Regions from separate parts of the Bradyrhizobium sp. USDA 4504 genome, predicted to be linked through region 1. Evidence: predicted binding sites of a transcription regulator. Region 1 holds the regulator's gene; the other holds the start of a gene.

Region 1 (7,531 bases):
CCGGCGTCGTGTTCTTCGCGGTGCGCGCGCTGCTCGCGCTGTTTCCGGCGCTGACGGCGGCGCATCCGATCAAGAAATGGGCGGCGGCGGCCGCGCTGGTCGCCGCCGCATTCTATCTTCTGCTGTCGGGCGCCGAGGTTGCGACGCAGCGGTCGTTCTTCATGACCGCCGTGGTGCTGCTCGCCGTGATCGTCGACCGCCGCGCGATCACCTTCCGGACGCTGGCGGTGGCGGCGCTGATCGTGCTCGCGATCGCGCCGGAGGCGCTGGTGCATCCCAGTTTCCAGATGTCGTTTGCGGCAACGCTCGGGCTGGTGGCGCTAGTGCAGATCGGGCTGCCGAACCTGCTGGCGTCGCCCGACCATTCGGCGACCGCGCGCGTCGCGCTGTGGGGCGGCCGGGAGCTCACGATGCTGATACTGGCCTCGCTGGTGGCGGGGCTGGCGACGACGCCCTATGCCGCGTTCCATTTCCACCGCGTGACGCCCTACGGGCTGCTCGCCAACCTCGCGGCGATGCCGGTGGTCTCGGCGGTCGTGATGCCGGCCGGCCTGCTGGGGCTCGTCGCCATGCCGTTCGGCTTCGACGGCGTGTTCTGGGCGATCATGGGTCTTGGCATCGACTGGATGATCCTGGTGACGCAATGGGTCGCCGCACTCCCGGGCGCGGTCGGCCGCATGGCGGCGTTCGGCATCGGGCCGCTGATCGCAGCGAGCGCCGGCATCATCCTGCTCGGGCTGCTGCGCACGCCGCTGCGCTGGTCAGGTGCGGTGCTGCTGCTGGTGGCTCGGTCTGGGCGCTCAGGGTGCCGCAGCCGGACGTGCTGATCTCGGGCGACGGCCGCAATGTCGCGGTGCGTGGCGGTGATGGACGGCTGCATCTGATGCACAGCGCCAAGGATGCATTTTTGGTCAAGGAGTGGCTGGCGGCGGACGCCGACGCGCGCACCGCCACCGATGCGTCGCTCGGCGAGGGCGTCTCGTGCGATGCCGGCGGCTGCGTGACCCAGGGACCCGGCGGCACCTTCGTCGCGCTGGCGACCCGGTCGGAGGCGCTGGCGGACGACTGCGAGCGCGCAGCCCTGATCGTGACGGCGCGGCGGGCGCCGCAGGGCTGCGCGGCATCGGTGATCGATGCCGAGCGGCTGCGCCGCCACGGCGCGCTGGTGCTGCGGCGGAGCAGGGACGGCTACGTCGTCGATGCGGTCAAGCCCGGCGGGATCGACCGGCCGTGGTCGCCGGCGGTTCCCGGCGACGGCGAGAGCGAGACGACGCTACGCGCCCCCGCGCCGCGGCCTGCGGTGGATGCGACGCCGGCCGAGACCGATCTGCAGGGCGATGATTAGCCGTGGTCCGGCAAGGGCGCGCTTGGCAGCTCGAACAGGCCGAGATGGTATTCGTCGGAGTCGGGGCCGGCGTCGGGCTTCTTGACGAGAGTGAAGGAAGCCTCGGGAAATTGCTCCCAGACTTTCAGGTCGTCGGCCGTTACCGTCAGCCAACCGAACCGGAACATGTAGCGGCCCGGTTCCGTGACGCGTCCAGCCTTTTGCCATGTGACCTTATCGACCACCGCGCACGTCCTCCGTACCCGATGATGCGCCAAGGTGCCAGCCGACGCAAATCTCCTTCTGCGCCCCGGAAGCGGGAGTCCGGGGTCGCCCGAAATTGCTTAGGTCATCCGCCGCCGAACAGCTCATTCCGCGGCGACGATGCGCTCAACCCAAAAACAGCGTTGCGAATGCGGAGGGCCGCCGCTCCGCAACCTTCGGCTTCTGCTCGACCGGCGGATGCAGCGCCGGCAATTGCAGCACGCTGACGCGCTGTCCCTCGACCAGCTGGGTCACCAGCACATGGCTGCCGTCGGGGAATTCGACCGCGTCATGATGCCGATCGGGCACGTCGGGCTCGACTTCGTTGAACACGCCGACGCGATAGTTCAGCGTCTTGGTCCAGATCCAGCGGCTGTCGTAGCGAACGTTCTCGGCGAAAGCGAGCTCGGTGCCCGGCAGCATGCAGACCGCGACAGTGGGGTCATTCTCCGAAGCAAAGCCGCGGGTTGACGTGCCGCGGAACGTCGTCGTGATCAGCGTCTCTCCGACAATGGCGGGGCGCGATGCCACGGCGTGCAGACTATAGTCACACATCGGATGGCTCCTCATTTCGAGGTAGCGACCCGTGCCTCTCCTTGAGGCATTAGGGCCTCTACCAGAGTGGACGATAGCGAACGAGCGTCTGCTCGTTTCTGGGCGATTGTACGACTGGTCCGAGATCGCTCCGATCACAAACACGCGACGCTGCGCGAGAGGTATCGGAGCGCATCGGGCAGGCCGTACGCTACACTATCATGCAAGGAACGATCCGACGTGTTGCTCGTTCCCGGCCGCCGCAAGTATTTGCAATTCAGTATTTGCGATAAAGGCCGATCAGCTTGCCCTGGATGCGGACCCGGTTCGGCGGCAGGATGCGCACTTCATAGGCGGTGTTGGCCGGCTCGAGCGCGATCGATGCGCCGCGGCGGCGGAAGCGCTTCAGGGTGGCTTCCTCCTCGTCGATCAGCGCCACCACGATGTCGCCGGTATTGGCGACGTCGTTGCGCTGGATCAGCGCCATGTCGCCGTCGAGGATGCCGGCATCGACCATCGAGTCGCCGCGCACCTCGAGCGCATAGTGCTCGCCGGCACCGAGCATGTCGGGCGGCACGCTGATGGTGTGGCTGCGGGTCTGCAGCGCCTCGATCGGCGTACCGGCGGCGATCCGGCCCATCACGGGGACCGCGACCGGACGGTTGCCGTCGTCCTCGGCAATCGGCGGCGTGCTGGCGCGCCGGCCGAGGGTGCCTTCGATGACGCTGGGCGTGAAGCCGCGGCGGCCGTTGCCGCCGCCGGCCGAGAGTTCGGGCAGCTTGATGACCTCGATGGCGCGGGCGCGGTTCGGCAGGCGGCGGATGAAGCCGCGCTCCTCCAGCGCAGTGATCAGGCGGTGGATACCGGACTTCGAGCGCAGGTCGAGCGCATCCTTCATCTCGTCGAAGGAGGGCGGTACGCCCGCCTCTTTCAGACGTTCATTGATGAAACGCAGTAGTTCGTACTGTTTGCGCGTGAGCATCTCGAGTATTCCCCCGGTTGATAGCGTCGTTCGATTCCGAGACTCTTCTGGTGGGGCCTGCAGGCCGGGCCTGACCTCAGGAGCATGTGCTCAATGCACCTGCTTCCATGCAGCTTCCCGAATGTAGACACCAGTACTCGAAACAAATCATGAACGGACACTATATGTTCGATATGTGTTCCGCAACCACTTAATTTCCGGTGAACGTGTCGGGCAACGCACAATCGGCGGGGCGCGAAAACCCTATTCGGGCAGTGTCAGAATCTCGCATTCGCTGCCCTTGACGGCAGCTGCCGCAAACGGCGGACGCACGAGAAGTGCCCGTGCCGCAGCGAGATTCCCGAGCAGCGACGAGTCCTGCTGCGTCACCGGCGTTGCGATCAGCCTGCCGTCCTCGCGCGCTTCGAGCCGCGCACGCAGATAGTCCTCGCGCTGGTCGTTGGCAGCGAGGTCGCGGCCGAGCAGGGCGCTCGCGCGGCGATGACGAATCACTTTCCGGCCGCTCAGCGCCCGAATCAACGGCACCAGGAACAGGAAGGCGCAGACATAGGACGACACCGGATTGCCCGGCAGGCCGATCACCCGCATCGCGCCGAGCCGGCCATGCATCATCGGCTTGCCGGGCCGCATCGCAATCCGCCAGAACGCCATCTCGACCCCCTCGGCTTCCAGCGACCGCTTGACGAGATCGTGGTCGCCGACCGAGGCGCCGCCTGTCGTGATCAGGACATCGGCACCGGCCTCGCGCGCCCGGCGGATGCCCGCCGTGGTCGCCTCCACCGTGTCGGCGGCAACGCCGAGGTCGACGGTCTCGGCGCCTTCGGCGCGCGCCAGCGCCCGCAGCGCGTAGCCGTTGGAATAGACGATCTGGCCGGGACCGGGCTGCGAGCCCGGCATCACCAGCTCGTCGCCGGTCGCCAGCACCGCGACCTTCGGGCGGCGGCGCACCGCAAGTTCCGGATAGTTCATGGCGGCCGCCAGCGACAGCGCGCGGTCGGACAGGCGGCTGCCGCCGGCGAGCAGCACCTCGCCCTCACGGAAGTCGACCCCAGCCGGGCGGATGTGCCGCCCGACGCTGGCGGCCTCCGTGATCGTGATGTGGTCGCCGTCGACGGCGGTGTCCTCCTGGATGATCACCGCGTCGGCGCCATTGGGGATCACGCCGCCGGTGAAGATCCGCACCGCCTCGCCGGCGCCGACCGTCCGCTCGAACGGCCGGCCGGCGGCGACTTCGCCGATCACCTTGAGCCGGGCCTTTAGATCAGCCGCATCGGCGGCGCGCACCGCATAGCCGTCCATCGCCGACATCGGCTGCGGCGGCTGGGTGCGGAGCGCCGCGAGATCGTGCGCAAGCGTGCGGTGGTAGGCGGCATCGAGCGCGACCATCTCCTCCGGCAGCGGTTCGGCGCCGGCGAGGACGGCGGACAGGGCATCGGCAACCGGCATCAGGGCCACGCTCAGAGTTCCTCAATTCCTAATCTTCAAATTCCAAGTGCGGTCAAAGCCCTTGCCACGTCATCCGTCGATGTCACGTGGATAGCATAAAGGCCGCGGGCCCGCGCACCTTCGATATTGGCGGCCAGGTCGTCGAAAAACAGGATCCGCGACGCCGGCACGCCGATGGCTTTTACCACATGATCATAGGCCTCGGCGTCGGGTTTGCGGAAGCCGATGCTCGAGGACAGGAAGACGTTGCGGAAATGGCTGAGCAGGTCGGCGTGGGTGACCGAGAAATGCGCGACATGGGCCGGATTGGTGTTGGAGAAGGCGTAGAGCGGCATCCGCTTGGCGGCCGCCGCGAGCAGCGGGGCGATGCCCGGCATCTCGCCGGTGAAGATCGCGTTCCAGCCTTCGAGGAACTGGGCGTCCGTGATGTTGATGCCGAGCGTCCGGCGCAGATTCTCGAAGAAAGCCGCGTCGTCGATCCGGCCGATCTCATGATGCTTGAAACTGTCGTCGACGACAAAGCGCGTGGCGAGCTCGGCGGGCGCACACCCGGCATGCTGCGCCCAGTGCGCCATCACCTTGTCAAAGTTGATGTCGAGCACGACGCGGCCGATATCGAACAGCAGCACGTCGACGGAGTTGGGAGTGAATTGCGAGGTCATTGCATGAAACCGTGTACGAGAATTGCGGGCAGGCGGCAATGTCCTCGATTTCAGTGACCGGTGCGTGGATTGTACGTGGCGTTGCATTCATCGCGAGACTGTTCCCGCGCACACCACCGTCGTCCCGGCGAAGGCCGGGACCCATAACCACCGCATTTGATCAGGAACGGGATCGTGGCCGCAGCGTCGCGCAACAATTGAGATCTGGGGTAATGGCTCCCGGCCTTCGCCGGGACGACGGCGGGTGTCGTCGCTTGTGCGTCAAACATCCGCATTCTCGCGACATGATCTGTCCGAGCCTTGCTCTTTTCACCCTATATTTTTGCTGCGGGGCTTGGCTTGCCGCGTCGGGCAACTCAGTGGCACGCACGCACTAGCTTTCAGCGCACCATGCGACTTGATGCTTGCCGGCGGCTTGACGCCCGCCGGGCGTAGCTCTCACAGCCTGGACAGCGCCAAGCCGAGGTAACCGATCAGCGCACCGGTGCTGAGAATGATGACGACGAGCGCCTGTTCCGAGCGTGCTTGCAAGGTTTTCCGGGTCACGGCGGGGACGCTCCGTCTTTCGAGATCATGCGGTCCAACGAACAGCATCGATTTCCGTTCCGGTCCTTCCCCCGGGAACCTTCACGACCTGCCGAGTGACGCGACGGACGCGGAACAGGAACGCGGCTCGGCTGCCTATGAGGGCGGCGCGATCCCCGGAACGGGGAAGGCGCGGCACATCTCGACGCTGTTCGACCTCAGTCGCTTGACGACCGCTGCATCTCCCTTCGACCGGAGGGATTCCGCAATGAGTTCGGCGATGAGGCGCATTTCGGGCTCGCCCATGCCGCGCGTGGTCGCCGCCGGCGTCCCGAGGCGAATGCCGCTCGGCTTGAGCGGCGGACGCGGATCGTCGGGAATGATCTGCTTGTTTGCGGTGATCCCGACGGCGTCGAGGATGTTCTCGGCCGCGCCGCCGTCCACGCCGACGCTGGCCACCGTATCCACAACCATCATGTGATTATCGGTTCCGCCGGTGATCAACGTCATGCCACGTTCCATCAACGCTTCGGCCAGGACCTTCGCGTTGCGCATGACCAGTCTTGCATAGGCCTGAAAATCGGACGTCGATGCCTTCTTCAGCGTGACCGCGGTTCCGGCCACAACGTTCATGTGCGGACCTCCCTGCAATCCCGGGAACACCGACGCGTCGACCTTGCCGGCGAACTCCCGGCGACAAAGAACGATGCCGCCGCGCGGCCCGCGAAGCGTCTTGTGCGATGTCGTCGTCATCACGTCGAAACCCGCATCGAGCGGATTGCGCAAGGCGTTGCCGGCGATCAGGCCGCCGTAATGGCTGACGTCGGCCATGGTCAGTGCACCCACTTCATCGGCGATGCTCTTGAAGGACGCATAATCCAGATCGCGCGGATAAGAGCTGTAGCCGCACAGCACCAGCTTCGGGCGGACGTGCCGGGCCATGGCGCGGAGCTCATCGAAATCGATGGCGCCGCCGTTTGACGGCTGCGTCTTGTAGCGGGCGAAGTTGAAGAGCCGCCCCATGTGCGACACCGGCGCGCCATGAGTGAGATGGCCGCCGTGTGACAGGTCCATCGCCAATATCGTATCGCCGGGCTGCAGCAGGCCGAGATACACGGCCTGGTTCATTGGCGACCCGGACAGAGGCTGAACGTTGGCATGTTCGGCGCGAAACAGCGCGCAAGCGCGCTGGCGGGCAAGGTTCTCTATCTGGTCGGTAAATTCCTGGCCGCCGTAATAGCGGCGTCCCGGATAACCTTCGGAATACTTGTTGGTGAACACCGATCCCAGCAGCTCGAGCACCTCGGGGTAGGTGTAGTTCTCCGATGGAATCAGCTCGACGCCGTCTTGCTGGCGGCGCTCTTCGCCCTCGAGCGCAAGGGCAACTTCCGAATCGTTGAGATGGAGTTGATTGCGGAATGACGGCATGGTGCGGGCTCCCTAAGACGCTGGATCATCAGCTGAACGGGTTGCCCAGGCGAACGGCGTTGGAACCCTTCGCGCTTCACCGTGGTCAATTCCACGTAAGCTCGCCAGTCGCGCGAGGGGCGAATGAGCCTGCGAAGCTCATCGCGAGCAGAAGGCTATCCAATCCCCGGCGGGCTCGCAAGGGTTGGTTGCTGGCGCCGCCGCGGGCCCAGCGTTGGGCGAGATCGAACATCTGGCGACAGCCACGGCAATGGCGACCAAACCGAGGGACGTCCGGCTTACCCAATGAACCGATGTCCCGATGATCAATGCCGTCTTCGGCTGAGGGCCAATAAGGTGCATGACCATCCGTCACTTGCGGGCCGT
Region 2 (7,531 bases), 2.3 Mb from region 1:
GCGTCGTCAGCAGCAGGAGCCCGCAATCGATCGACCAGGCGAACCAGGCGTTGCGCCGGTTCTGCCCGATCAGTTGCCAGGAATGCAGCAACAGCAGCGCCCAGAGCGGGCGCGCCAGGATCAGCGGGCCGAACTCGACGCTTGGCGAGGAGAACACCACGACCGTCATCGACAGCAGCACTGCCAGCACGCCCTGCGGGCCACCGACGATGGCGCGCGCCAAGGCGTAGAAGGCGATGAAGGTGACGATCTCGCAGACCTGCGCCAGGAGATAGACGCCGAACACGTGATTGCCGACGGCGCGGAAGGCGATGTCGGCGAGCCAGAACGCGAGCGGCGGCCCCATGTCGGTGCCGACCTGATATTCGCGGCCGAAGGCGAGGATGGTGGCGAGGTTGCCGGGCGGACTGCCGTAGAAGATGGCCGGCAGGAACAGCCAGATCGCGGCCTGCGCCAGCACCACGATCCAGACCACGAGGCGCGGCCGGGCGCGGATCAGTTCGACAACCAGGGAGGTAAACCGCATGAAACGCCTGAAATGCCCCAGCCACCCGTATCAAGCGGCGCCATCTGATCCCGAGGTTTTTTGATAAACGGCGGCGGCGATGGAGGCAACCGGGCTGGATGTGTCCACGGTGCAAAGTCAAACATCGCTGTCATGCCCCGCGAAGGCGGGCATCCAGTACGCCGCGGCGGCCAGGCTTGAGCACAACGGTCTCTGGAATACTGGATCGCCCGGTCCCGTCTTCGCCAAGGCTTCGACGAGGCCAGGGCCCCCTGGCGCGCCGAAGCTTTAGCGGAGGCGGCGAGCCGGGCGATGCCACCGAGAGTGCGGCGCCGCCGCGCTTTACGCCGCTTCGGATGCCGCGGCTTCGCTTTCGGCGTCCACCGTGAACAGGTCGGGCTCCGCCGGGACCGGGAAATGCTTCAGCCGCGCCGCGACGACGGGAGCGAAGAAACTGCGGTGATGGCTGCTGGGGCCGAGCCGGTCGAGCGCCTCGAGGTGCTCGGGGACGGCATAGCCCTTGTGCTGCTCGAAGCCGTAGCCGGGGCAATCCAGCGCCAGCGCGCACATCAGGCGGTCGCGCGTCACCTTGGCGATGATCGAGGCCGCCGCGATCGAGGCCACGATGCCGTCGCCGCCGATCACGGCGTCGCCGTCGCAGGGCGTGGCGAGCTTGTCGCGGCCGTCGACGAAGACATGCTTCGGCATTTCCGGCAGCGCATGCACCGCGCGCGCCAGCGCCCACAGCGAGGCGCGCAGGATGTTGTCGCGGTCGATCCGCGCCCGTGACGCCACCGCGACCGAGAACGCTGCTGTCGCGCAGATTTCCTCGAACAGTTCCTCGCGGCGCTCGACGGTCAGCCGCTTCGAATCATCGAGGCCCTTGGGTATCCGATTTGGGTCCAGCACCACGGCGGCGGCGACCACCGGGCCCGCCAGCGGCCCGCGCCCGGCCTCGTCGCAGCCGGCGACCGGCCAGACGCCGCGCTTGATCAGCGCGCGCTCGCGCCGAAAGCTCGGCCGCGTCACCACGATGACGCGCTTGTCCGGCTTGGCCGGCTCGGCCGGCTTCTTCTTCGACGCGGTCTTTGACGTGCGATTGGACTTGTCCCGAATCATGCGGGGATCGTGGTCAAGCCCGGCCCGCGGCGCAACCGGGAACCTGGCGCCCTTCCCCGTTATTCAATCCGCCACCCTAATCGGGATCGGCGCTCTAATCGGGGATTGACACCCGGCGGTCGTCGCGAACCTCAAAGCCCGGCGCGCGCACCACTTCCCAGGCGTGGCCGTCGGGATCGCCGAAATAACCGCAATAGCCGCCATAGCTGGTCGGCTGCGCGGGTTTCAGCAGCCTGGCGCCTTTCGACAGCGCGAACGCCATCACACGATCGACCTCGGCGTCGTCGTTGCAGTTCCAAGCGATCGCGACGCCGCGGAACGCTGAAGGCCGTGGCTGATCCGGCAGCCCGGCATCGGCAGCGAGCAGATGCCACGGGAACAGGCCGAGCACGGTGCCGCCGGTCTCGAAGAAGGCGACCTCCTCGCCGGTCGCGCGCATCTTCCTGGAGAAGCCGAGCGATTCATAAAAGCCGATGCTGGCGCGCATGTCGCTGACGCCCAGCGTGAGGACGGTGAAGCGTGCGGTCGGGGCGTTACTCATGTTTACCTTTCCCGTCGTTGCGAGCGAAGCGACGCAATCCATTGTTCCACATATTCGGATGCATGGATTGCTTCGTCGCTTCGCTCCTCGCAATGACGATCATCACTTTGCTGGCACCTAAAACAAGCTCAGCTGCTGCCCGCTGCGCTTCGGCTTGGCGAAGTGATCGGTGGTCAGCTTGGTCCGCCGCTTGTTGAGGCCGAGCTTTTCGCAGGCGATCTCGAAGCGGCGGCCGATCATCCAGGCCATCGGGCCGGTGCCCTTCATCCGCGTGCCCCATTGCGAGTCGTAGTCGCGGCCACCGCGCATGTCGCGGATCAGCGTGAAGACGTGACGGTAGCGATCGGGATAGTTGGCCATCAGCCATTCGCGGAACAGATCGCGCACCTCGAGCGGCAGCCGCAGCAGCACATAGCTCGCCTCCCTGGCGCCGGCATGTGCGGCGGCATCGAGGATGCGCTCGATCTCGGAATCGTTCAGCGCCGGGATCACGGGTGCGACCATCACCGTGGTCGGGATGCCGGCATCCGTGAGCCGCTTGATCGCCTCGAGCCGCTTCGGCGGGGTCGAGGCGCGCGGCTCCATGGTGCGGGCGAGTTTCGGGTCGAGCGTCGTCACCGAGAGCGCGACCTTGGCGAGATTGCGCTTGGCCATACGTACCAGGATGTCGATGTCGCGGGTGACCAGCGCCGACTTGGTGACGATGCCGACCGGATGGCCGGCGCGCTCCAGCACCTCGAGGATGCCGCGCATGATCTTCCGGTCGCGCTCGATCGGCTGATAGGGATCGGTGTTGGTGCCGATCGCGATCATCCGCGCCTCGTAGTCCGGTGCCGCCAGCTCCTTCTCGAGCAGCGCGGGTGCGTCCGGCTTGGCGAACAGCTTCGATTCGAAGTCCAGCCCCGGCGACAGGCCGAGATAGGCGTGGGTCGGCCGCGCGAAGCAATAGACGCAGCCGTGCTCACAGCCGCGATACGGATTGATCGAGCGGTCGAAGCCGATGTCGGGCGAGTCGTTGCGGGTGATCACCTTGCGCGAGGTGTCGAGCGCCACGCTGGTCGCAAATGGCGGCAGGTCCTCGAGGCTCTGCCAGCCGTCGTCGAAGGCAACGCGCGCCTCGGCCTCGTAGCGGCCGCTGGCGTTGGACTGCGCGCCGCGGCCGCGCCGCCGCTCGCGCTCGATCGCGACCGCAAGCTCGGGAAAAGGGGAAGGTGCACCCGCCGGGTTATCGGAGGGCGCCGTTACCGGCGGGTGCTTGAGGGCATGAGAGGATGCTCGGCTCATGCTTTGAAGCTAACACGGCACGAGAACAAATCAAGAACATGAACGGAGAAATTCCACAAAACCTTGCTACAAAATTCTGCAGGCGAACAGGCTGCTTTGAATATGACAAGGTGATAACACGGCCGGAGTTTCTCCACCGTTTGAGCCATCGAAGCCTCAAAATCATGCTGAGCGTGATCATTCCAACCGACGGCGTCGAGCGCACCGCGGTCGCAACATTGGCGGCGCTGGTGCCGGGCGCGGCCGCCGGCGTCATCCGCGAAGTGCTGCTGGTCGACCGCAGCAACAGCGATGTGATGGAGCGCGTCGCCGACGTTGCCGGCTGCCGTTTCATGCGCTTCGAGGGCACGCGCGCCGCGGCGCTTGCGGCAGGCGCGCGGCAGGCGCGGTCGCCCTGGCTGATGTTCCTGCATCCGGGCGCAGTGCTCGATGCCGGCTGGATCGAGGAAACCACCCAGTTCATCCAGATGGTGGCGGCCAGCGGCAAGGACCGCGCCGGCATCTTCCGCTACGCCCGCGCACCCTACACCGACCCGGGCCTGCGCGACGGCCTCAAATTCGTTGCCCGGATGATCACCGGGCCCTCGGCCGAACAGGGCCTTTTGATCGCGCGCGAGCATTACGAGCGGATCGGCGGCTACCGGCCCGATGCCCGCCGCTCCGAGGCGCGCCTGCTGCGCCGGCTCGGCCGTTCCTCCCGCACCATGCTGCGGAGCCGGATCATGGTGGCCTGAACAAAGCGCTTGCGGATTATTTGATTCCGTCAAATAATATGCTTGATGAAATCAAACTTCCATGACACCACGCTCGAGAGCCAGGTCGCCGCGGTCCGCGGCTTCAGCCGGTTCTATACCCGCAAGCTCGGCATCATCGAGCCGAAGCTGTTGCACTCACCATTCACGCTGCAGGAAGCGCGGATCATCTACGAGCTCGCGCACCGCGAAAATTGCACCGCAACCGATCTGGTGCGCGATCTCGACCTCGATGCCGGCTTCGTCAGCCGCACGCTGGCGGCGCTGCAAAGGCGCCAGATCGTGACGCGGAAGCCATCGAAGGCCGACAAGCGCGTCAACGAGGTGGCCCTCACCGCCAAGGGCCGCACTGCTGCCGCCGATCTCGACTGCCGCTCGCGCAGCGAGGTCGGGACGCTATTGAAGCAGATGGACGGCGACCGTCGCGCCGCGGTGGTGCGCGCCATGGGCACGATCGAGCAATCGCTGGAGCCGCCGGCCGAGAAACCGGTCGGCTTCCTGCTGCGCAGCCATCGCGTCGGCGACATGGGTTGGGTCGTCTCGCGGCAGGGACAAGCCTACGCGGAGGAGTATGGCTGGGACATTAGCTACGAGGCGTTGGTGGCCGAGATCTGCGCGCAGTTTCTGCGATCGTTCGATCCGGCGCGCGAGCATTGCTGGATCGCGGAGGTCGACGGCGAGCCGGTCGGCTCGGTCTTCCTGGTCGACGGCGGCGACGGGGTCGCCAAGCTGCGCCTGCTGCTGGTGGAAGAAAAGGCGCGCGGGCTCGGCGTCGGCCGCGCACTGGTCGAGCAATGCATCCGCGCCGCGCGCGAGAAGGGTTACAAGAAGATGACGCTGTGGACCCAGAGCATCCTGGTCGCCGCGCGCGGCATCTACGCCCGTGCCGGCTTCGAGCGGGTCAAGGAAGAAAAGCACCACAGCTTTGGCGTCGACCTAGTCGGCGAGACCTGGGAGCTGGAGTTGTAGGGCTCTTTACCCTCCGGCGTCATTCCGGGGCGATGCGCAGCATCGAACCCGGCATCTCGCGCCACAATCTCTGGATTCCGGGTTCGCGCTTCGCACGCCCCGGAATGAGGGAGGCTAAGCGCTCGCGCCTTTCGCCTTCGGGCGGCGCAGATGTTCATCCAGCCGCGGCATGATCTCGACGAAATTGCAGGGGCGCGTGCGGTAGTCGAGTTGCGCCGCCAAAATGCCGTCCCAGCCGTCGCGGCAGGCGCCGGGCGAGCCGGGCAGGCAGAAGATGAAGGTCGCGCCCGCAACGCCAGCGGTGGCGCGGCTCTGGACAGTCGACGCCCCGATCTTGGCGTGGCTCAGCATGTGGAAGGCGATCGAAAAGCCGTCCATCCGCTTCTCGAACAATGGCTCGACCGCCTCCGGCGTCACGTCGCGGCCGGTGAAGCCGGTGCCGCCGGTGGTGATGACGGCATCGACAGCGGGATCGGCGATCCAGCGCCGGATCACGGCTCTGATCGCCTCGACATCGTCGGTGACGATCTCGCGCGCCGCGAGCTTGTGGCCGGCCGCGGTGAGACGGTCGGCCAGCGTGGTGCCCGACTTGTCATCCGCCAGCGAGCGGGTGTCGGAAATCGTCAGTACCGCGATATTGAGCGGGATGAATGATTTGGATTCGTCGAGTGAGGACATTTGCACCTCTTTCCATCCCGCTGACGACATCCTGAGGTGCTCGCCTCGCGGTGCACTTGCATCACTGGGCGAGCACCTCAGGATGGGCCACGGGCTCCGTCATCCTTCGAGGCTCGCCAACAGGCGAACATATCCCGAGTGAGCGCGTTCGCGCTCATCCGGGGATGACGCTACCGGCACACGGCTACAAGCTACCGCCGAACGTGTTGCAGGCCTGCACGGTGCCCTGCTGGTAGCCCCTCATGAACCACTCCTTGCGCTGCGCGGCGGAGCCGTGGGTGAAGGAATCAGGCACCACCCTGCCCGTCGCCTGCCGCTGCAGCGTGTCGTCGCCGATCGCGTTCGCGGTGGTCAGCGCGGCGTCGATGTCGCCGGCCTCGAGGAAGCCCGGCCGCTTCTTCTCCTCGCGGTTGACCCAGACGCCGGAAAGGCAATCGGCCTGCAGCTCGACCTTGACCTGCAGCGCGTTGGCCTCGGCCTTGCTGCCGGCCTGCTGCTGCAGCCGATTCACGCGCGGAATGATGCCGAGCAGGTTCTGGATGTGATGGCCGGCCTCATGCGCGATGATATAGGCCGCGGTGAACTTGCAGGCGTTGCCCGAGCAGCCGCGGAAGCGCGTCTCGACCTCGCGGAAGAAGCCGGTGTCGAGGAAGATGGTCTTGTCCGGCGGGCAGTAGAACGGTCCCATCGCCGACTGCGCCATGCCGCAGCGGCCGCCATTCGTGGCATTGCGGAACAGCACGATCTTCGGACCGGTGTAGGTCTGCCCGCTGGCCTTGAAGATCTCGCTCCAGCGATCGTCGATCTCACCCAGGATGCCGGCGATCATGCTGCCCATCTCGTCGGTCGGGGCGCCGCGCTTGGCCTGGCCGCCTGACGACTGCCGGTCGGTCTGGTAGGTCGGCGCCTGGCCGCCGCCGGTGAGAATCTCGGCGCCGCCGATCAGGATGCGCGGGTCGATGCCGAAGGCATAGCCGAGCAAGCCGAGCACGATGATGGTGCCGATGCCGAGCCCGCCACCACCCATCGGAACGCCGAAGCCGCCACCGCCCCCTCCGCCCATCCCGCCTTCATCGCGACGATCTTCGATGTCGTCGCTGCGGCGGAAATCATCATAGCGCATGGTGGTTTCCCTTCATTCCAGTCGGCGACCCGACGCGGGACACTCCAACTTAAAATTTCCATTCTGTTAATCAATATCCTGCCCGGCAATAATTGCCTAGTCCGGAAGAGGCGCATCCCTTGCGGTGCAAACGGTTGCCAATGAGCGCAAATTTACCGCGCGAATCGTGCCGGTTTGATGATCCGCAAATTTTTTCGCCGAACGCGCTGATGTTGCAGCACAACGCCGGTGGCATCGCGACGTGCCGCGCAAAAGATGCTGCAATCTTTTGCATGAAGATTTCCAATTAAGTCGATTTTTACTTTGCCGGGTCAATGTGACGCCAGTCGGTTGTTTAGTCCCGCGTCGCCGACAGCGTCGCCTGAGTCAGAGTTCTTGAGTCATGGTAGTGTCGCGTCGCGGGGCGTCTGCAAGGGCGCCCCGCACTAAATTTGAGAGTGCCCCATCGAGCCACATCGTCATTGGCGATTGCGTGGCCGAATTGTCGAAGCTTCAGGCCGGCTCGGTCGACCTGGTCTTCGCGGATCCTCCCTACAATCTGCAGCTCAAGGGCGACCTCA

The links. Region 1 encodes LexA, which represses DNA repair genes until DNA is damaged. Its sites were predicted from a motif close to TGTTCNNNNTGTGTTCNG; they were not measured.
Region 2: a site for LexA is predicted at 3,471-3,488, ahead of ACVMB1_RS25045 (PA0069 family radical SAM protein). Genes of this name have one in related genera too.

The regions. Positions count from the first base shown of each region.
Region 1 covers NZ_JBSSGV010000001.1:3,058,714-3,066,244, reverse strand. The annotation lists partial or broken gene ACVMB1_RS14050 (ComEC/Rec2 family competence protein) at 1-1,345, shown strand, start outside; gene ACVMB1_RS14045 (hypothetical protein) at 1,342-1,569, opposite strand; gene ACVMB1_RS14040 (hypothetical protein) at 1,715-2,143, opposite strand; gene lexA (transcriptional repressor LexA) at 2,400-3,104, opposite strand; gene ACVMB1_RS14030 (molybdopterin molybdotransferase MoeA) at 3,348-4,559, opposite strand; gene ACVMB1_RS14025 (HAD family hydrolase) at 4,586-5,212, opposite strand; gene ACVMB1_RS14020 (hypothetical protein) at 5,651-5,806, opposite strand; gene ACVMB1_RS14015 (serine hydroxymethyltransferase) at 5,894-7,165, opposite strand; ZMP/ZTP riboswitch at 7,202-7,287, opposite strand.
Region 2 covers NZ_JBSSGV010000001.1:5,317,853-5,325,383, forward strand. The annotation lists gene ACVMB1_RS25030 (glycosyltransferase family 39 protein) at 1-526, opposite strand, end outside; gene ACVMB1_RS25035 (ribonuclease HII) at 848-1,624, opposite strand; gene ACVMB1_RS25040 (VOC family protein) at 1,719-2,165, opposite strand; gene ACVMB1_RS25045 (PA0069 family radical SAM protein) at 2,283-3,449, opposite strand; gene ACVMB1_RS25050 (glycosyltransferase family protein) at 3,614-4,183, shown strand; gene ACVMB1_RS25055 (bifunctional helix-turn-helix transcriptional regulator/GNAT family N-acetyltransferase) at 4,229-5,170, shown strand; gene moaB (molybdenum cofactor biosynthesis protein B) at 5,285-5,848, opposite strand; gene ypfJ (KPN_02809 family neutral zinc metallopeptidase) at 6,033-6,971, opposite strand; gene ACVMB1_RS25070 (hypothetical protein) at 7,042-7,245, opposite strand; gene ACVMB1_RS25075 (site-specific DNA-methyltransferase) at 7,354-7,531, shown strand, end outside.